DNA from 4 places in the Gardnerella sp. DNF00983 genome. Region 1 is predicted to be linked to each of the others. Evidence: riboswitches for the same ligand, from Rfam matches in the RefSeq annotation. Region 1 holds a riboswitch; each other region holds the start of a gene.
The links. A riboswitch is a leader RNA that binds a small molecule or an ion and turns the genes downstream of it on or off. The one in region 1 is predicted to bind thiamine pyrophosphate.
Positions count from the first base shown of each region.

Region 2: linked by a shared signal. The riboswitch ahead of thiO (glycine oxidase ThiO) and the one ahead of HXT34_RS03220 (ABC transporter permease) in region 1 are both predicted to bind thiamine pyrophosphate.
Region 3: linked by a shared signal. The riboswitch ahead of thiC (phosphomethylpyrimidine synthase ThiC) and the one ahead of HXT34_RS03220 (ABC transporter permease) in region 1 are both predicted to bind thiamine pyrophosphate.
Region 4: linked by a shared signal. The riboswitch ahead of thiM (hydroxyethylthiazole kinase) and the one ahead of HXT34_RS03220 (ABC transporter permease) in region 1 are both predicted to bind thiamine pyrophosphate.

Region 1 is NZ_CP058392.1:850,413-855,838, reverse strand. Features, by position in the region: gene HXT34_RS03235 (hypothetical protein) at 380-604, shown strand; gene HXT34_RS03230 (ABC transporter ATP-binding protein) at 691-1,428, opposite strand; gene HXT34_RS03225 (ABC transporter substrate-binding protein) at 1,579-2,577, opposite strand; gene HXT34_RS03220 (ABC transporter permease) at 2,733-3,548, opposite strand; TPP riboswitch at 3,538-3,662, opposite strand; gene eno (phosphopyruvate hydratase) at 3,873-5,168, shown strand; gene HXT34_RS03210 (L-lactate dehydrogenase) at 5,366-5,426, shown strand, end outside.
Region 2 is NZ_CP058392.1:127,071-132,496, forward strand. Features, by position in the region: gene HXT34_RS00505 (peptidase) at 1-2,654, shown strand, start outside; TPP riboswitch at 3,775-3,877, shown strand; gene thiO (glycine oxidase ThiO) at 3,871-4,941, shown strand; gene thiS (sulfur carrier protein ThiS) at 5,065-5,271, shown strand; gene HXT34_RS00520 (thiazole synthase) at 5,361-5,426, shown strand, end outside.
Region 3 is NZ_CP058392.1:588,862-594,287, reverse strand. Features, by position in the region: gene HXT34_RS02125 (methionine ABC transporter ATP-binding protein) at 1-310, shown strand, start outside; gene HXT34_RS02120 (methionine ABC transporter permease) at 313-993, shown strand; TPP riboswitch at 1,058-1,163, shown strand; gene thiC (phosphomethylpyrimidine synthase ThiC) at 1,161-3,818, shown strand; gene HXT34_RS02110 (peptidylprolyl isomerase) at 4,301-4,837, opposite strand; gene HXT34_RS02105 (inositol monophosphatase family protein) at 4,983-5,426, opposite strand, start outside.
Region 4 is NZ_CP058392.1:293,772-299,197, forward strand. Features, by position in the region: gene thiD (bifunctional hydroxymethylpyrimidine kinase/phosphomethylpyrimidine kinase) at 112-1,032, shown strand; gene thiM (hydroxyethylthiazole kinase) at 1,293-2,870, opposite strand; TPP riboswitch at 2,860-2,969, opposite strand; gene HXT34_RS01070 (hypothetical protein) at 3,848-4,645, shown strand; gene HXT34_RS01075 (PD-(D/E)XK nuclease family protein) at 4,689-5,426, shown strand, end outside.

The sequences.
Region 1 (5,426 bases):
CAACCTGTTCATAGTCTTGTATCTCAACATCTCGTACATCAATTTGTCCTGTAACCACGTCGGCAATAAGGCTTGATATCGTAGCAGGAGTAGGTGGCATCTTTAATTTTGTCTGCAACAGGAATAAAGATTAGGTCTCTGCTAAAGTCAATCAAAATCATATTTTAGATAATTTAATTAACGAAACGGAGAGCCGCCTTCGTGCATAAAGCGTGTCTTTATTTTACATGAATTGCTCTTAAAAGAGAATCTTTCGTTTCGTAAAAAGATGAAATAGAAAGCTAGGTGATGAAAATGTATAAGAACAGTAAGCAGACCTCATTCAACAATTAGAAAGCGTGTATGTGAGATTTAAACGCTGTTTATCAAAGGCGTAAATATGCTTGTTAAAGATAAACGAGAAATCATCGCAACGCATAAAGAGATGGTAAAAACTGTTTTTGATACTTCAAGTCTTGAAAATGAACAACTGAAACTTGAAGAAGAACTCAACATCGTAGCTGACAAGGTTAACAACTGCATCAATGAAAATGCACGGAAATTGCAGGACCAGGATGAGTATGAGAAAAAATATACGAGTTTACTTTCCTTGATGGGAGCGTAATGAAAATAGACGGGTAAACAACGAATATACAATATATAAAGGCTAGTCAATATTGCAGTGCCTTTATCAATTATTTTTTCGCGTTCTTACTGTAACGCTTCTCTAAGCTCATCTTCTATTTCAACGTGATTATTTGGACGCTTTTGTGCATCAAGTTGGCTTCGATCAATATTCCAGTTTTTCTCAATGATTCCGTCTTTAATCATAAGAATTCTGTCAGAAAGTCTTACTGCTTCGGAAATATCGTGCGTGACCATTATTGTGGTCCAGCCATGTTTCTGTCTTAGATTATCAAGCAAATCTTGCATGTCTAAACGAGTTAAAGCATCTAATGCTCCGAAAGGCTCGTCTAAAAGTAGTAATTCAGGATTATGAACTAAAGCTCTAGCTAATGAGACTCGTTGGGCTTGACCACCTGAAAGTTCTGATGGCCATTTCGAACCGCAATTATTAAGTTGCATATCATTAAGAGCTTTTTCTGCAATAGATTTTAGTTCTGATTTGTTTCCTTGTATGCCGAAAACTACGTTCTTACTTACTGTTAGCCATGGTATTAATCTTGCATCTTGGAAACCTATTGCTTGATGTTGTGTGACGTTTATTGTTCCAGAATCAGGTTTGATTAATCCTGAAATAACTTTAAGAAGAGTAGTTTTTCCGCATCCTGAGCGTCCTATTAAAGATACGAATTCGCCTTTTTTAATATTTAGATTTATATCTCGCAATATTTTAGCGTTATTTTTAAAAGTCACGCCAATATGTTCTAGAGTAACGCAGTAAGAGTTATCTTTAGTCTCATAGTTTTCTTCTATTTGAGTGTCCATATTTACTCCTACTGCGTTGCTCTAAATCATGTTTATATAATCTTGTTATATAACTTTGTTTTAATTTTGATTAATTAGTTATATATTATTTTATTTTGATATTTAATTTTTGTTTTTATGAATATGTGTTTTATAGATATATGGATTAATTTACTTCGTGCAATCCATTACAGAATCTTTCAAATTCTTTGGAGCTTGCTTAATTAAACCATATTTCACGTATTCTTTAGCTTGAGTTTCCATCATTTTCAAACCTTTTTCATCGATTGGACGAATAGTTGGATTGTCAAACTTTTCAATTTGCTTAATAATAGTTTCGCTTGCTCCGAGCTGCTTGTAAGCGTTTCCAATAACATTGTTTTCTTTATGAGACTTTTTTGCTTCGCGAACAAGAGCCTTGTACATCTTCTTAACAAGATCTGGATGCTTTTTGGCAAAGCTCTTAGAAACAATGTGAATAGTAACGTTCATATTGCCGTACTTTTTAGCATTTACAAGCAATTTTGCGCCTGGAGTTGTCATTGCTGCAGCAAGATTCTGATCGAATGAGGAAATTGCGTCAATCTGTCCAGAAGTAAATGCTGCCTGGAAGTTCTTAGGACTCATCTCAACTTTGTTAACTTTAGAAACGTCTAAACCGCTTTTATCAAATGCGCGGTGAAGCATGTAATCGCCAGTGTCACCGTTGTGAATAATAGCAACTTTCTTTCCGTATAAGTCTTTTAGTGTTTTCACGCCGCTTTTTGCGGATGCAACGATTCCTTGAGAATCACCATTGTAATATTCGAGCGCAAAAGCTACCCATGGTTGTCCTTCAGCAATCAAATCAATGAAGCGTCCGGTTCCAGTAGTTGTAGCATCTGCATTTCCGCTCATAACAGCAGTAAGACCATCAACTGGAGTGTAAGGGCCAGTGTAAACTACTTTAGATTTGCCAAATTCGTCTTGAAGGAATTTCTCATTTTTCAAAGTAGTTAAATAATTTGCTGTAGAAAGATAAGCGACTCTCATAGTTCCAGCGTCTTCTTTTGAAGAAGCGCTTGATGATTTTTGTGAGCTTCCGCAAGCTGCGAGAGATACTGTTGCGCAAACAGCGCAGATTAATGCAATAATGCTCTTTTTAGAAAATCGCATTTTTAAATTAGCCATGATATATAGTTCCTTTTGTTTGTTGTTTTATTTATCTGTTGTTTGTTTGGTTGTTATTATTTGGTTGTTGATTCTAAATATTGACTAATTCTTAAAAAGCAATTTAATGCATTTTAAAAAGTAGTTAACTTTAGAAAAATGTTGATATTACTAGATTATTGGCGTGATTTTCTATCTAATCTGCGTTCAGGTATAAGAAGATATTCTAATATGTTTGCAGTAAGCTCAGATCCAAGACCTGCAATTGCGTACATAATAACGCATGCCATCATTTGATCAGGCCTAAAGAATTCTTGCGCTCTTGAAAGAATGTATCCAATTCCAATAGAAGAATTGACTGTTTCGCAAGTCACTAATGCAACCCATGCTACAGATATTGCAAATCGCAAACCTGTCATAAAACTTGGAAGTGTACCGCGAAGCAAAATAGATATAAAAATAGTAGATTTTTTAACGTGATAAACCTGCGCTAATTCGAGAAGTTTCGGATCAATATTACGCACTCCGTCGCGAATATTAACGTACATAGGTCCAAAAACGCCAACAGCTATAAGCGCTATTTTCATCGTTTCATCTATTCCGAGGAAAATTATTAATATTGGAGCTAAAGCCGGGAATGGAATTGATCTCAACATGTGGCTTGGTTTATCAACTACAATATTGCCAAGCTTACTGCCTCCTGCAAGTATGCCTGCAGGAACAGCAAAAATAATTCCTAACAAAAGCCCTAAAAGAACTCGTAAAATACTTATTCCTAAGGATTTTAATAATATGCCTTCGTTGTTTAAATCAATAAAGGCTTGTATTACTTCATATGGGGATGGCAAAGAACGGTCTTCGATTGGAGAAAGAGTTGTAAAAAACCACAAAACCAAAATGAGGATGGTTGAAATCCACACTTTACACGAAGATACCGCTTTAAATGCAATCTTCAATATGTTTTTCGCTTTATTAGGCGAATTGTAAGTCATGCGACAATCCCTTCGATAGTCTTAGCTATATCAGGTTCAACGAGTGTATTCTCAGCGCAACACTGTATGTATTGTTGTTTGGCACGATGTAGTTGCGCACCCCGTGTCTGAGGTCATTATCGCTTAAGGGTATGGACAAGTGTATTTTAAATCGATATTTATAAACGATATTGCTTAAAAATATACAATTGGCTCATATGACTCGAGTTAAATCAAAATATTGTGAACGTTCACGGCATAAATACGCTGATACTCAATATAACGTCCATAAAACGCACTAGTCTTGGAAGAGTCATCACAACCCATAGGTATAAAGGAGTAGTTGTGGCAGCTATTGAAAGCGTATATGCACGCGAAATTTTGGATTCTCGTGGAAATCCTACTGTTCAGGTTTATTTGGAGACCGAAGATGGCGCTCAGGGTATTGGTTTAGTGCCTTCTGGTGCTTCTACTGGTGAAGCTGAAGCTTGGGAACGTCGCGATGGCGACAAATCCCGTTATCAGGGCAAGGGCACGTTGGAAGCTGTTAAGGCTGTCAACGAGGTAATCGCACCTAAGGTTATTGGCATGGATGCCACCGATCAGCGCGCTCTTGATGAGACGATGATTGAGCTTGATGGCACGCCAAACAAGGGCAAGCTTGGTGCTAACGCAATTCTCGGCGTTTCCCTCGCTGCTCTCTACGCTGCTGCCGAGTCTGCTCAGCTTCCGTTGTACCGCTACATTGGCGGCACCAATGGTCACATTCTTCCAGTTCCAAACATGAACATCATGAACGGTGGCGCTCACGCTGATTTCGCAACCGATATTCAGGAGTACATGATTTCTCCTTACGGTTTCGCAACCTACAGCGATGCTTTGCGCGCTGGTGTTGAGGTTTATCACACCTTGAAGAATGTTTTGAAGAAGGAAGGCTTGGCTACTGGTCTTGGTGACGAAGGTGGCTTCGCTCCAAAGATGAAGTCCAATGAGGATTCCTTGAAGTACATCATGGATGCAATCGCAGCCGCTGGCTACGAGCCAGGCAAGCAGATTGGTATTTCTCTTGACGTTGCTTCTTCCGAGTTCTACAACAAGGAAACTGGTAAGTATCGTTTCGATGGCGAAGAGCGCGAATCTGCTTACATGCTCGATTACTACGAGAAGCTCATCAACGAGTATCCAATCGTTTCCATCGAAGATCCATTCCAGGAAGAAGGATGGGATGATTGGGCAGAAATCACCAAGCGTCTTGGTGATCGTTTGCAGTTCGTTGGCGATGATTTGCTCGTCACCAATCCAAAGCGTTTGGCTAAGGGTATTGAGCTTGGTGCAGCTAACTCCTTGCTCGTGAAGTTGAACCAGATTGGTTCCGTCACCGAAACCCTCGACGCTATTGAGCTTGCGACTAAGAACGGCTTCACTTCTATGGTTTCCCATCGTTCTGGTGAAACCCCAGATACCACCATTTCTGATCTTGCCGTTGCTAAGAACACCGGCCAAATCAAGACTGGTGCTCCTGCTCGTGGCGAGCGTATTGCTAAGTACAACCGCTTGCTTGAGATTGAGGAAGAGCTTGGTTCTACCGCTCAGTATGCTGGTTACAGCGCATTCAAGGCTTGCAAGAAGTACATGAAGTAACTTTTAGTTTTAAAGTAACTTAGTGGCTTCTTAAGTCTTTGAGTTTTAACGGTCAGTCGTGTTTACGGCTGACCGTTTTTTATTAAATATTTTTGAAAAAATCAAAACGCGCAAAAAATTTTCTTAAATTTACTTTCATTCTCATCATAATAGTGATATTTTTGTGAGAAAATCGAAACAGAAGGAGATGTTTCATTATGCGAAAAGTAGCAGTTATTGGTATGGGAAATGTTGGCGCAGCTGTTGCTCACCAGCTTG
Region 2 (5,426 bases), 720 kb from region 1:
CTCACTTCATGAAGGAGCAGGACGGCAAGCTTGTTCCTGATACGGACAAGAACAACAAGGCAGCCGAAGCTAAGAAAGCATACGACAAGGCATTGGCCGAGGCTCAGGAGTTGCTCTCAAAGCACGATGGCAAGGATACGCCTCTCGACGCTAAGCCAACTCAGAAGCAGATTGATGAAGCTTTGAAGACTCTTGACGAAGCTCGCAAGAAGCTTGAGGATAACTATAAGACAGTTACCACTAAGCTTGATGAGGAAGCCCAGAAGTCTCAAGCAGATGGCGCAACCGCTCCAACGGCTGGTCAGTTTGAGGACTCGCCAGAGTTCAAGAATGCCGACGCCAAGAAGAAGGATGACGATAGCGGCAATAAGGTAGACAATGACGAAGTCGATGCCTATAAGAAGGCTTTGAAGGCTGCACGTGATTTACTCGCTAAGAAAGACGCTACTAATCTCAGTGAGCGTCCAACTCAGAAGCAGATTGATGATGCTCTCGAAACGTTGAAGAAGGCAAAGCAAGCTATTACCGATGGCTACAAGACCGATGCAACGGCTCTCCAAGACGAAGCAACGCTCGGAGAGGACGGTGGAGCATTTACTAATAGCCCAGAGTACAAGAACGCCGAAGCTAAGAAAGCTGAAGGCGGCAGTGACAATGCTAAGCTTAAGGCATACAAGGATGCTCTAGCTGAAGTTACGACTATGCTCAACAAGTTTGGTAAAGATGGCAAGCCGAAGGCTAACGCAACTGATATTCCAACTCAGGCTAAGGTTGATGCTGCGCTTAAGAAGCTCAGTGACGCTCGCAAGGCAGTGGAAGATGAGTACAAGACCGACGCAAAGCCTCTTGAAAAGGAGGTTGGCGACAAAACTCAAGACGGCAAGCTTGTAACACCTCCATTCGAGGAGTCGATTCCATACAAGAATGCTCTGTATAAGAAGCAGTCTGAAACTGGCGATGCTGCAACGACTGATACTTCTGCCACCAAGAAGCTTCAAGATTATAACGATAAGTTTGAAGCAGCGAAGAAGATTATCGATCAGGTGAAGAACCCAGATCCGAATGCTGATCCAGATAAAAAGCCAACTAATGCTGATGTTAAGACAGCTTTGGAAGCCTTGCAAAAGGCAAAGAAAGCTATCAATGACGCCTTTACGACTAATGCTAAGGATTTGAAGGATGAGTCTGCGAAGTCTACTGCTGACGGTGTAACTACCGTTGGTAAAGATGACTTTGAGAATACTACAGAGTTCAAGAACGCTGAATCTAAGAAGGGTAAAGACTGCAAGGATAATGCTGACGTCACCGCTTATAAGGAAGCGTTGAGTAAAGCTAGGACTTTGCTTGGAAAGTTCGATGAGAACGGTACGCCAAAGTCTGGTGAAAAGGAAATCCCAACCCAGCAAGAAGTTGACGAGGCTCTTAAGAAGCTGAAGGACATAAAAGATAAGATTACTGCTGACTACAAGACCAGTTCTACTGAGCTTCAGCAAGAAGTTGATAAGTCTAAGGACGGAGATAAAGACAAGCGTGATGACGTGTTCGAGAACACTCCTGCGTTCAAGAACGCGACTGCTAAGGGTGATGATGCGTCTAAGCAGGCGCTCGAAGAATACAACGAAAAGCTTAAGGCTGCTAAGAAGCTTCTTGAGAAGTTCGACCGCACTACTGGCAAGCCAAAGGATGGTGCAACTGACGTCCCAACCCAGAAAGAGCTTTACGATGCTCTAGATGCATTGCAAGCTGCTAAGAAGAAGATTGAAGACGATTACAGCACAATCAAGTATGACTTGCGTAAGGAAGCTGATAATGATGGTGACTTCACTAAGTCTCCTGAGTATCAGAATGCTCAAGCTAAGGGTGATGACGAGTCTAAGAAGGCTATTGACGATTACAAGAAGGCTCTCGACGAGGCTAACAAGATTCTTGGCGACAAGGATGCAACTCAGGCTCAGGTTGACGAGGCTTTGAAGAAGCTTCAGGATGCTAAGAAGAAGCTTACTGATTCTAATAAGACGGATAAGTCTAAGCTTCAGACTGAGGCTGATGATGATGCTAAGTTCCGTAAGTCTTTGTACTTCATTATTGGCAAACGCGACGATATTGAGGCTTATAAGAAGGCTTTGGCTGAGGCTGACAGCGTGCTTAACGATCCTAATGCAACTCAGGCTCAGGTTGATGAGGCTTTGAGGAAGCTTCAGGCTGCTAAGTATAAGCTTAATCACCCGTTTGGCGCTGGCAGTGGTGTTGGTAGCGGTAGCGGCTATGATACCGATGCTGATGCTGGGGATGGTTTTGATACTAGTGATTCTCAGAGTGCTTTGGTTGATAAGTCTGCTTTGCAAGTCGAAGTTAATAATTCTGTAGACACTAATGCAAACACTGCGGCAGCTAGAGCTTACAGGCAGGCTTTGGCTGAGGCTAAGCGTGTGCTTGCTGATAAGAATGCAACTCAGGCTCAGGTTGATGAGGCTTTGAGGAAGCTTCAGGCTGCTAAGGCTGCGTGGCGTAATGCCTCTGGCGCTTCCGGTAATGCTAGCGCTCTTGCTAAGACGGGTGCTGCAACTGGCTTGTTTGCAAGTCTTGCTGCAGTATTCTCCGGACTTGGTGCTGCTGGCGTTGCTTCTCGCCGCCGCAAGCATTCCAACGAGTAGCCTCGCTCATAACTAAAATCCCTCGCAGGTTATCTTCCGATAATCCGCGAGGGATTTTTTTCTTGCTGCCGCGCGAGCGCTGACTGCGCTAGTAACAGCTAGCGGCAGAAATTTTACAGTCGTGCGCAGTTTATGCCGCCTACGCACCAAAAAGCGGCAGAAATTTTACAGTCGTGCGCAGTTTATGCCGCCTACGCACCAAAAAGCGGCAGAAACTTTACAGTCGTGTACAGAAAAGGTCGTTTGCGCGCTTTAATCCGGCAGAAACTTTACAGTCGCGTAAATTAACGATAGTATTTCCCCAAACCTCCTGAAGCTTTGCATCATTGCTTTGCGAACGCTGCTCATGAAGCTTTGCGGTTGCGCTTCTGCGAAAAGTGGTTTTGTAGCTTTGCAGTTATGCTTCTGCTAACAATGATTACTTATTGATTAGTGAACTTTAGCATTATTGCTCTGCAGACGCTGAGTATTTGTCGCTTAGTGAACACTAGCGTCCGTGCTGCTGCACGCGCCACACCAGACGCACCCACCACACCAAAAACACTAGCGGTTTTACTAATAGTGGGAGATAGGAATTGCTTGGTCGAGCAATATAAAAGCGGAACGATAGTAATAATCTTGTTGACGAATACTGTTTTTGAAAGAAAGTAACTAAAAAACTAAACTCAACTACACAACCGCTAAGTCCAAGTAAGGTATAGGAGCGTAGCGCTGCGAGACAATCAACACCCACTCCTCACACCCATCTCAATTTCACACTCGCGCCACACCAAAAATAACTCAGTAACTACGCGCATCGTTATTAGTGCAGAATGCACACTGCAGGAGAAACGAAAAATCGGCAAAGTGCGTTACTAGTGCAGAACGCGTACTGCAGGAGAAACGAAAAAACGGTAGTGAGCGTTACTAACGCAGAAACCGTACTGCGTCAGTAACGAAAATGCTTAGTTTTGCGATTTGACATACCGGTTCAGTTAACAAATTTTTGCCAGAAGTGCTAGAATGCTGCACGGTAGTGTGATGAAATTCACATAATTTCGTTACATCTACCTGCAGCATTTGGGTATTGCTAAGTTAGCAATATTGCAACGTTCTGCATTTGTAATTCTTGAAGGTCAAGAATTACATCCGCGGGAGCCTGTTCTATACAGGCTGAGAGGGCGAAAGCCGACCGTAAACCTGATGCGGGTAATGCCGCCGTAGGGAAGGAGTATATATGCGAAATATTCGTATTATTGGTGCAGGTATTATTGGTTTAGCAACAGCGTGGAGACTTACGGAAGCTGGCGTAAAAGTTAGCATAATTGATCCAGATCCAGTCTCTGGTGCTTCTCACCATGCTGCCGGCATGTTAGCTCCTACCGCAGAAATGCAATATCAGCAAGAAGCGTTGTATCCTCTTATGTTTGAGTCTGCAACTATGTATAAGGAATTGGTTGATTCGGTTGCAAAGTACACCGATAAGCCAACCGGCTACTTAGAGTGCGGCTCTTATGTAATCGGTGGTGACGCTGCAGATAACGAGCACGTAAACGAGTTGCTAAACTTGCAGCATCGTTACGGCCGTAGAGCTGAGCATATTTCTGTGAGTAAGCTTCGTGAGATTGAGCCTGCTCTTTCGCCAACTATTGCTGGCGCTGTAAGCGTGCCGGACGACCATCAAATCAATCCTCGTCTTTTCACTGCAGCAATGATTGATGCGCTCGAAAAGCGCGGTGTTGTTATTGAGCGTCGCGCAAGCACTCCGGATGATTTGGGTCCAGACACAGTTTTGGCATCCGGTTTGGGTGCTAAGGATATGCTTCCGCAGCTTAAGCTTCGCGCTGTGTGGGGCGATATGATTCGTATGACTATTCCAGAGCCTTTGCGCCCAATTTTGAGCTCTGTGGTTCGTGGATTTGTGCATGACCGCCCAGTTTATTTGGTGCCTCGCGCTAAGGAAACAGGCGAGCTTGTGCTCGGCGCTACTTCTCGTGAAGACGACCGCAATATTCCAAAGGTTGGCGGCGTACTCGACTTACTTCGCGATGCTGCAAGCGTGCTTCCTGGCATTCAGGAATGCTCGATTACTGAGGTTACCGCTGGCGGCCGCCCAGGAACTCCAGACGATTTGCCGTTCATTGGCATTGATCCTAAGACGCACACCACGATTTCCACTGGTTACTTCCGTCACGGCATTTTGCTCACCGCTTTGGGTTCTTCTTTGACTACAAAGCTTGTGCTTGAGCAAGAGTTGACTGAGAAGGAAAAGGGCTTCTTGGAAAGCTGCAATCCTGCTCGCTTCTAATCGCTAATTCCAGTGAATTCGCTAGATTTCGCTGCGAATTGTGTGAAGTGTTCAAATATAGACGTAAGTGTGATGCAGAAAGTACTTTTAGTAATTCAGCTTTTAGTTAGTAAAGGTTAGATTATGCAAATCGTAGTCAATGGTGAAACTATTGAAATTCAAGATGGGTTAACTGTTGCTGAGCTTATTGCTCAACGTTACGGTTCAGACGCTGGTCCTGGCATAGCTGTTGCGATTGGCGACGATGTGCTTTCTCGCGCGCAATGGGAATCAGCCGTCATATGTGATGGGAATCAAATCGAGATTCTTAGTGCAGTTCAAGGCGGCTGAAACACCACAAAATTAAGCGTGAAATTAGTGCGCTTAATTATTTAATTTTAATTAGGTTTAAATATTAAATTTTAAATAAAAGGCTTAAAATGGCAGAAAATAATATAGAAGAAAGTGCCGATACTTGGCAGCTTTGTGGTAAGACTTTACATTCA
Region 3 (5,426 bases), 260 kb from region 1:
AAGCGCACTTGACTCCACAACTACTGCGCAAATCCTTGATTTATTGAGCCGAATTAACCGCGAACTCAACGTAACGCTTGTTATTATTACGCATTCGCTGGCTGTAGCACGAAATATTTGCGACCGAGTTGCAATGATCGATAGCGGACGCATTGTGGAATTAGGTGACACGGATACGCTTTTTGCAAATCCACAAAGCGATATTTTGCGAACACTTATTGCAGATGAAAAACAAGAAAATCATCGCGCTAAAATTACAAGCACGATTGCAAACGAAGCAACAAACGCGCTTACCAATGAGGTGAAATAACAATGTTAGAAGCTGCTACACAATTTTTTAACGACTACGGCGACTTACTTATTGAAGGCGTGCAAGACACACTCGTTATGACGTCAGTTGCAACACTTTTTGCATACCTTATTGGACTTCCAGTTGGCGTACTTCTCATTACATCAAACAAAAAAGGCATTTGCCCTAACGCGCCAATTAACGCAGTTCTAGGATGGATTGTTAACATCGTGCGTTCTGTGCCGTTTATTATTTTATTAGTTGCAATAATTCCTTTTACTCGTCTCATAGTTGGCACTTCTTTGGGAGTTCCTGGAGCTATTGTGCCTCTAGTAATTACGGCTGCACCATTCGTTGCTAGAGTAGTTGAACAATCTTTAGCCGAAGTTGACGGAAGCTTAATCGAAGCAGCACAAAGCTTTGGAGCAAGCAAATTGCAAATTGTTTGCAAAGTATTGCTGTGGGAAGCTTTACCTTCACTAATTCGCGGAGCTGCACTTACGTTTATTACGCTTTTTGGATTCTCAGCAATGGCTGGAACAGTTGGCGCAGGCGGACTCGGAGATATTGCAATACGATACGGATACCAGCGTTATCAATACGATGTGATGACAGTGGCTGTTATTCTTTGCATTATCCTCGTACAGATTGTGCAAAGCTTGGGAGATTTTATTTCACGCGCAATCAATCATCACGAACGCTAAAGAAATTCGCAACATACCCACCACCAATTAAATGCACATAATCGTGTAAACTTGCTGGTAATTCGACATTTTGCAGGGGTGCTTTCGAAAGAAGGCTGAGATGGTATTAATTTATCTAACCCTTCGAACCTGTTAGTTAATACAACGTAGGGAGCAACGATTTTAGTATGACATCGAATTATCCGTACGCATCAATGCGTAATCAATTTAATCTAAGCGCCTGCTTTATTGCAGACCCACAAGCTTGTAATAATCGTCCACTTACAGATATTGTCGATGATGCTTTGCGCGCTGGAGCGACTTTTATTCGTCTTCATTGCAACAATGAAAACGCTAAAGAAATCACCACTATTGCACGCGATATTGCACAAATCATCGAAGACAATAACAAATGCGATTCTGTAACTTTTGTTATCGACGAGCGCGTTGATGTCGTTTGGCAAGCTCGCAATCAAAGCATCAAAGTTGACGGAGTGCACTTAGCACAAAGTGACATGGAGCCTAGAGAGGCTCGCGCACTTCTTGGCGAAGATGCTGTAATCGGCTTATCTGTTGAAACCGAGAGCTTAGTTAAAGTAATAAACGAACTTCCAGATGGATGCATCGATTACATTTGCGTAACAGCAATGCACAATCCTGAAGAAGGATGCGAAAGCACTACTGCCGCTTACGAATTGGAAGCAAACCACACAACGCTGGACGAAGCGAAAATTAATACGATTTGTTCCGCAAGTGATTTCCCAGTTCTAGTTGGCGGAAGAACTGCTCTCGACGATATCGATACAATCGCTCACACTAAGGCTGCAGGATGGTTCGTTTCTGAAGCACTGTATTCTTCAGAAACACCAGAATCAACTATGCATGAGTTTGTTGAACATTGGAAAGCTGTGCGAGGCGAAGAAAAGCACGGCTACGCTAAGCGAGTAATAGTTGCAGAAAATTCTGAATCAAAATCTTCAGAAACTCAAGAAAAGAAACCAACTTTTATTAACGCTAAAGAAGCAAAGGATGCTGCAAAATTAGCTAAGCAACAGCGCGTTGACATTGCAGCTCGCGGTTGCACTCAGCGCGATAAAGCTCATATTCGCAAAACAACTCCAGTTCATTTTGAGTATGAATATGGTTCTTACGATTTGGAAGTTCCTTATACGGAAATTAAGCTTTCGGATACTCCTGGCGTAGGCCCTAACCCGCCTTTTAAGGATTACAATACGGAAGGCCCAAAGTGCGACCCGAAGGAAGGCTTGGCTCCGCTTCGCCTTGACTGGATTCGTGACCGCGGTGACGTTGTGGAATATGAGGGTCGCAGGCGCAATCTTCAAGATGACGGCAAGCGCGCAATTAAGCGAGGCAAAGCTTCTAAAGAATGGCGTGGTCGCACGCATAAGCCAATGAAGGGCGCGGACCATCCGATTACGCAAATGTGGTACGCTCGCCACGGAATCACTACTCCGGAAATGCAATATGTTGCAACGCGCGAAAATTGCGATGTGGAGCTGGTTCGCGAAGAAGTTGCAGCCGGACGTGCTGTAATTCCTTGCAATATTAACCATCCTGAAGCTGAACCTATGATTATTGGTTCGCGCTTCTTGACTAAGCTCAACGCAAACATGGGTAATTCTGCTGTTACGTCGTCTATCGACGAAGAAGTAGAAAAACTTACGTGGGCCACGAAGTGGGGTGCGGATACCGTTATGGATCTTTCCACCGGTAACGATATTCACACGACGCGCGAATGGATTTTGCGCAACTCCCCTGTGCCAATTGGAACAGTGCCAATGTATCAGGCTTTGGAAAAAGTTGAGGATGATGCTTCTAAGCTCAGCTGGGAGCTTTTCCGCGACACTGTTATTGAGCAGTGCGAGCAGGGCGTTGACTACATGACTATTCACGCTGGCGTGCTTCTTCGCTACGTGCCGCTTACTGCAAACCGCGTAACCGGTATTGTTTCTCGTGGTGGCTCAATTATGGCTGAATGGTGCTTGCAGCATCATCAAGAGAGCTTCTTGTACACGCACTTTGAAGAATTGTGCGAGATTTTCGCAAAGTACGATGTTGCATTCTCTTTGGGCGATGGTTTGCGTCCAGGTAGCTTGGCTGATGCTAACGATGCGGCTCAGCTTTCCGAGCTTATGACGCTTGGCGAGCTTACGAAGATCGCTTGGAAGCATGACGTGCAAGTGATGATTGAAGGTCCTGGTCACGTGCCATTCGACACTGTGCGTATGAATATTGAGATGGAGAAGGCAATTTGCCAGAATGCTCCATTCTATACGCTTGGTCCTTTGACTACGGATACCGCACCTGGCTACGACCACATTACTTCCGCAATTGGTGGCGTAGAGATTGCGCGATACGGCACTGCAATGCTTTGCTATGTGACTCCTAAGGAACATTTGGGATTGCCTAACAAGGACGACGTTAAGCAAGGCGTGATTGCGTATAAGATCGCTTGCCACGCAGCTGATCTTGCTAAGCACCATCCACATGCTATGGATCGCGACAACGCAATCAGTAAGGCTCGCTTTGAGTTCCGCTGGTTGGATCAGTTCAACTTAAGCTACGATCCGGATACCGCAATCGCCTTCCACGACGAAACGCTTCCTGCAGAACCGGCAAAAATGGCGCACTTCTGCTCGATGTGCGGACCAAAGTTCTGCTCGATGGCTATTTCGCAAAATATTCGTAAGCGTTTTGGCGGAGCAGCTCAGCAGGAGCAGCTCGTTGAAGAAGCACGCAGTCAGGCAATTGCCGACGGTATGAAAGAGATGAGCAAAAAGTTCCAAGAATCCGGCTCATCGCTGTATCAAAGCGTGAAAGCATAAAGTGCGGAAGTACTGAGGTACGGAGGTGCGGAAGTACTGAGGTACGAAGGTACTGAAGTACGAAGTGCGGAAGCAAAAACTGAATTGCAAGTGCTTCAATAGCAATACTTACAACGGATAATAATAGAAGAAGGTTGATATAAACCAAAGCGAGTTTTATAGTGAGCAATTGCGCTTGCTATAAGACTCGCTTTCTTTATATTCGAATTTAAATTCTCTATTAATCCGACCTTTTCGTTGCGTGCTTGTAAAGTTTCTGCCGCATTTTCGCACGTAACCGACTTTTTCTTTACAGCGTTGTAAAGTTTCTGCCTCTTTTTGGTACGTAGGCGGCATAAACTGCGCACGCCTGTAAAGTTTCTGCCGCTTTACAGCAAAAATCCGACCTTTTCTGTACATAAGCGTATAGAAAATGTCGGATTAGTAATTAAGAACTGTAGTATTAAAGAATATTAAAGAGTATTAAATCAAATAACGTTTAATCACAAAACTTCAATAGAAATAATACCTACAGGCTCAAGAGGAGCATCAGATCGATCCGTTGCGACAGCCTCGAGCTTATCGACAACAGCCTTCGATTCACCGTCAGCAACTTCGCCGAAAATTGTATGGTGACCGTCAAGCCATGGAGTTGGCACAGTTGTAATGAAGAACTGCGAACCGTTAGTGCCATGCAAACGACCGTCACGACCGCGACGCTTTCCAGCATTTGCCATAGCGAGCAAATAAGGCTTATCGAACTTCAAGGATGCGTCAATTTCATCGTCAAACTCGTATCCAGGACCGCCAGTTCCATTGCCGAGTGGGCAGCCACCCTGAATCATGAAGTCCTTAATAATGCGGTGGAAAGTTAAACCATCGTAGAATGGCTCATGCGAAGGTTTTCCACTGAATGGGTCAAGCCACTCGCGCTCACCGGTAGCTAAGCCAACGAAATTTTTGACGGTTTCAGGCGCTTTGCTATCAAACAAATTGATTTTTATATCGCCTTCAGAAGTATGCATAATAACTGTAGTCATATTTGTAATCTTTCCATATATTCGCGACTACTTTAAACGCTTGAGTCGAAACACTTGATTGGTTTTAGATATAAAATTCCCTCGCCTACTGTAGTGAATTAGAAGACGAGGGGATGGATTAAAGATTTAGTTACTTAAGATTTAGTTACTTAAGATACGGCTTTAACTCTTTAATAAGCAAGCCATTAGAGGCAACCACATCATTTTCCTTGCGCCAATGAATAGGACTTCCATCCCACTGGCACACCTGGCACTGTGCCTCTTCCACAACCGCGGCACCAGCAGAAACAGCTGGAATATCCCAATGATGCAAGTGAGGCTCGAAATAAGCGTCATAAGTGCCATCTGCCACCTTGCACAAGTCGAGCGACACAGGCCCAATACGCTTAATATCCGCAGGGCAACACTCTTCAACAGAAGCAACTACGTCAAGCGCACGCTTAGATTCACCAGGTATATAAGACATTCCATAGCAAACCACAGATCCTTGCAAAGTAGAAGTTGTGGAAGGCGTAATCTTCTCGCGCTTCTCTCCTTGCGGAGTCCTACGAATGCGAATAGCACCCTGACCCTTTGCAGCCAAATAAGT
Region 4 (5,426 bases), 560 kb from region 1:
ACCCGCCAGCCAAACACCAGCCCGAAACTCGCGCCACATTAAACAAAATGTAATATAAACTATACTTTCTAATGAAACTATATTTGCCTGCGACGCAATATAATAAAAGTTATGACGCTAGTATCAAGCAAACAGCATGACGAGCAGCATGCTAAATCGCCTATGCAGCAATCAAATCCAATCATTCCGCGCGTGCTAAGCGTAGCTGGCACAGACCCAACAGGTGGAGCCGGGATTCAGGCAGATCTCAAGTCAATTATGGCGGCAGGCGGCTATGGCATGTGCATACCAACTAATTTGGTTGCGCAAAACACGTGCGAAGTGCGCGAAGTATTCACGCCGCCAGTCAGCTTTTTCCGCACTCAACTTTCGTGCGTGTACGACGACGTTACAGTTGACGCGCTAAAAATTGGTATGCTCGGATGCGATGAATACATTGAAGCTATGCGAGACTGGATGCGCGATAATCCGGTTCCTGTAAGCGTGCTAGACCCTGTGATGATATCGACTTCCGGGAAGCGCTTGCTTGAGGCGAGTGCTGAAAATGCTATGCGAAAATTTATAAGCTGCGTTGATGTTGTGACGCCAAACGTGCCGGAATTGGCGGCTTTGAGCGAATCGCGCGTTGCGGAAAACTTTGAGGAAGCTTGCAATCAGGCGCGCGAGTTGGCTGCAAAAAATAACGTTGTTGTGATTGTAAAAGGTGGACACTTAACTGGCGAAGACGTTGGGAATACTGCGGTTTTCCCGGACGGCTACGCAAGTCACGTACCAAGCGAGCGCGTTGAAACAAGCACAACTCACGGAACCGGATGCTCGCTTTCTTCTGCGTTGGCTACGAAAATTGGGCTTGCTTTGCGAGAGGGTAAGAGTTTAAGCGAGCACGATACTGTACTTCGCGCGCTTGAATGGTCGACTGCGTGGCTTCGCGAGGCGATTGCTGCCGGAAGTGAATTGCATGTTGGACGCGGCGGAAAGCACGGTCATGGACCTGTAAATCACTCCGTGCGCATCCTTCAGCAAACTAAGTGATACTCGCGCAGCGCGCAATCTGCGTGAGTAACGAAAAACGGCAGAAACTGTGCAGATGTGTACAGTTTCTGCCGTTTACCAGCCAGATTCCGACCAAAACTTTACAGCGGTGTAAAGAAACTGTCGTTCCCGCACCAAAAAACGGCAGAAACTGTGTAGCCGTGTAAAATAAAGGTCGGCTACGCGCCAAAAAACGGCAAAAACTTTACAACGGTGTAAAGTTTCTGCCGCCTACGCGCTATGCTGCGCTCAAGCTAGCTTTACTCAGTAATCACGCGCTTAAGCTCGCGTGCAACTTTCCCAGCATCCTCAGCGCACATAAGCGCCGACACTGTGCAAACTCCGTCAAGCTCAAGACCGCGAATAGGGAACACTGTGTTCTCGTGAATTCCGCCAATTGCCAACGTTTTTACGCCCATAGAGTGCGCAACTTTCGCAACTTCATTCACTCCGTCAACTCCCAGCGGTGGCACGTCGTGCGCTTTCGTATGCGTTTCAAAAGCGGCACCGATGCCAATCACATCCGGCAGCGGAACGTCGTTTTCTTTGCACTCGTGGTAAGCTTTCTCCATCAAATCCGGTCGCGCGCAAGAAAGCCCAACCATCCACTCAGCCGGCATAGCCTTTCGCGCCTCAACAAACGGCGTATCCTTTTGCCCAACGTGCAAGTTGAAACCAAGCTGAGCTGCGCAATCAACATGATCGTCAATAAACACAGGCACGTCGCCATGTCCGGAATCAATAAGCGCGTGGCGCAACTTCTTCGCTTTAGCTGCAATCTCCGCGTCGTCGGAATACTTATCGCGCAATTGCACAACTGTAACTCCGCCTTCAATCGCCTCCACAGCCACTTCTTCTTCCGGACGATTTCCCATTCGCGGATCCGTTACCAAATATAGCGTCCAATCCACAGGCTCCACCGTAAACTCAATATTCGTCAAACTAAACATGTCGTTTACGCTAAGAGTTGAAAGCGCATCCATCCACAGCGTGCGGAAAGTGCCTGGAGCTGTGGTTTGGCGAGCCGCCCAAGTTCCAGCCGCTGCTGCGTGCACGTGCGCTGCAACAGTTGCTGCGAGCGGACGTTCTGGGTTTGCGCCAACGTACGCTGCAACTAACGCTCCCAAAGCGCATCCAGTTCCAACTACTTTAGTCATAGCTTTGTGGCCACCTGTTACGCGAGCTAAGCATCCATGGCCGTAAATTGCGTCTTTTTCGCCAGAAATTGCCACTACAGATCCGTATTTTTTAGCTAATTCGCGAGCAGCTTGAAGCGCGTCGTTTACGTTATCGTGAGAATCTACGCCTTTTCCGTTGCTTTCTTTGCCTGCAAGCGCCATGATTTCGGAAGCGTTTGCGCGGATTACAGTAGGGTGGTGCTTAATAATTTCGTGAATAAAGCGCGCGCGAGGTGCGAGTGCTGGAACGCCGATTCCAACCGGGTCAAGCACCCACGGGGTATCGGCTTTTTCGCATCCTTCAACGGCTGCGCGCATGTATTCGGAAGTTTCTGGCTGATGGAATGTGCCAACGTTTATGAGCACGCCTGTGGCAATTTGCGCAAGTGCATGCGCTTCTTCCGGATCGGTTACCATAATTGGCGAGGCGCCGGCGGCGAGCAGTGCGTTGGCTGTAATGTCTTGCACGATTACGTTCGTGATGCAATGGGTGAGTGGCTGCTGTATGCGCACGCGTTCGATGCATTGACGCACGTCGTTAAGGAACATGCGTCGGCGTGCGCGTGCTGAGAAGCATGTGTCGACTTGCGTTGTTGCGTTTGTGCAGTATTCGTTAGCTTCGTTGCAGGTATTTGTTTTTTCAGTGTTGCATGTTGTCATAATGTTTCCCTTCGCTAGCACTATCTAGATCAGGTTTTACGGATTTAATCTCAGCGCCGCCCGCGATTTTGCGGCAAATGCGCACTCCGAACCATCCTTCGACTATATCTTTTGTTCGTGACTTACGCTCTTTTGCGTTAGCGCTGCGATTTAGCGCGTAGGCGGCATAAACTGCGCGCGTCTGTAAAGTTTTGGTCGGAATCTAGCTGGGAAGCGGCAGAAACTTTACACAGCTGCACAGTTTCGGTCGGATTTTCTTGCGTTCGCGGCATAAATTTTACACGGCTGTAAAGTTTTGGTCGGATTTTCTTGCGTTCGCAGCATAAACTTTACACAGCTGCACAGTTTCTGCCGTTTTCCGTTACTGGTGCAGATTGGCGCTCGCGCGGATTACGCGCTCGCTTACGAAACTCGCGTTGGAAGTCCACTGGACTTCCAACTTGAGCGAGTTTCCGCTCCGAGTTGCTTTCGCGCGCTAAATCGCAGCACTTGCAGGAATCTACAAAAATCGCGCCGCATTTTTGCAACTTCTTCTACATATTTTCGCTTGTTAACATGAGATTATGTATATGTGAACATGATTATTTATTATTTAACATCTTAATTGAATTGCCGTTCTGTCGCGTGAATATTCGTGTGGTAGAGATTTGAGATTTTTCGCACTGAGTGCGGCGAACGTCAGAGCCGCAGGCTGCTGATTCGCCAAGCGAAGAAGAAAAATCGAAAAATCTCTGCGATAGACACGGTTATTAGGGGCTAGCACGCAGAGTTTGGGGGATTTCTTTACGAGCACTAAAAGAGGACTGATGGAGCAACGTTCGTAGAGAACAAAGTATGCATGAGAGTCTTTAACAGCCAAAGCGACTGAAGGACGGGACGTGCGAGGAGAGAAATCCCCCAAAACTCGCGCCACGTTAAAGCAATATGAAACAAGATTATTAAATAGTAGATTATAGAAGTTACGAAAGCGAGATAACATGGCAAACGATTCCATGCTAGAACAAAAGACTCCGCTCACAGCGCGCGAATACGCGACGCGCACAGCAATACGCACGATTGCAATCATCGCATCTGTTTATGGCATGGCTGCTTCGTGGGAAGGCTTGATGACCTTCACTTATTTTACGAATCTTTCTAACCTTATGATTTGCGTAGCTCTTGCTGGATCGCTTTTGCTTGATACAGCTGCATTTATGCGTGCTCGTAATTCTGTAGATTCAGCCGTGCAGCCAGCTTCCACAGCATCTTGCGCATGGTTCGACTCAAAATCCAACGCTTGGTACATTTTTAAATTCATGATGACCATCTCAATTGCTGTCACATTCACTTTGTACCTGTGTTTCTTAGCACCTACCAATAAGCTTGGTTTCGTTGGCGCTTACATGAATAACGGATGCAGCAGTCTTTGCGTCCACGCAGTTGCGCCGCTTCTTGCAATCGCTGATTTTGTGCTTTTTGATTACCGTTTCCGCTCTACTCGCGCACACATTTATTTCGCTACGATTCCGCCTCTTGCTTATGTTGCTTATGCTGCTATGCTTAGCGAGTTTGCTGGTGTTCGTTGGGGTGTTCATGCAATGCGCGCGCCTTATAATTTCCTCAATTATGGCGCTCCTGCCGGCTGGTTCGGCTTTGCACCGCAAACTTTTAATGCCACTACTTTGGGCGTTGGAGTTGCGTATTTGTTAATTGTGTTTACTCTTATTTTTATTGGTGTCGGCAGTGTATTTCTTGCTCTTAAGGATGCTCGCGCTCGTGCAATATTAAAAGAATAGTATTGTTGCGCGCCACTATTGCCTAATTGCTAGAATTAAGCGTATGAGTGAGGATATTGCATTACAAGCATTATTTGACGGTACGTTACGCAATTCTTCTGGCAATGTGACTAATACGTTGCTTGTGTACGGTGCGCCGAATACTGGTAAAACGCAGTTTGCTGTGCGCGCAGCAATTTCCGGCTATAAGCGTTGGTCGCATAATGTTACTGCGATGGCTGTGCAAAATCGTGTTCTTGCTTCAAAAATTGACAATATTATTATTCGTCAAATTGGTGTAAGTAAGCAGTCTCGTCCAGTTGGCACTTTGGCTTCTTTGGCTTTTAATATCATTTCTGCTTGCTGTAAGTTAAAGAATGAGACTTCGCCTAAGCTGCTAAATGGTGCTGAGCAGGATTCTTTGCTTCGTAAAGTTTTGCGCGCACACATTGAGCATGTTATGCGTGGCGATAATGGTGATTGCAATATATGCGCGCTTTTTAAGGATTATTTTGAAACGTCTCAATGGGTTATTCCATTAACTTGCGCAGTTTCTAATACTTTCGCCACTTCCGAGCCTTCCGCGCCTTTCGCAACTCAGGCTGCTCAAGCAGCTTCTTCGTCTCCAGAATTTTTGGCAGATAGCTTCGATATTAACAACGCTTTTATGCATCAATTGCGCGATATGCTCGCTCGTTTAGATGAGCTTGGTATTAGCGATTTTGAAAGCGAAAATTCAGTTCTTCGCGCTCTTAGTGACGAGCAATCTTACGCCAATAATAGTGATATTTTACAAACGTCT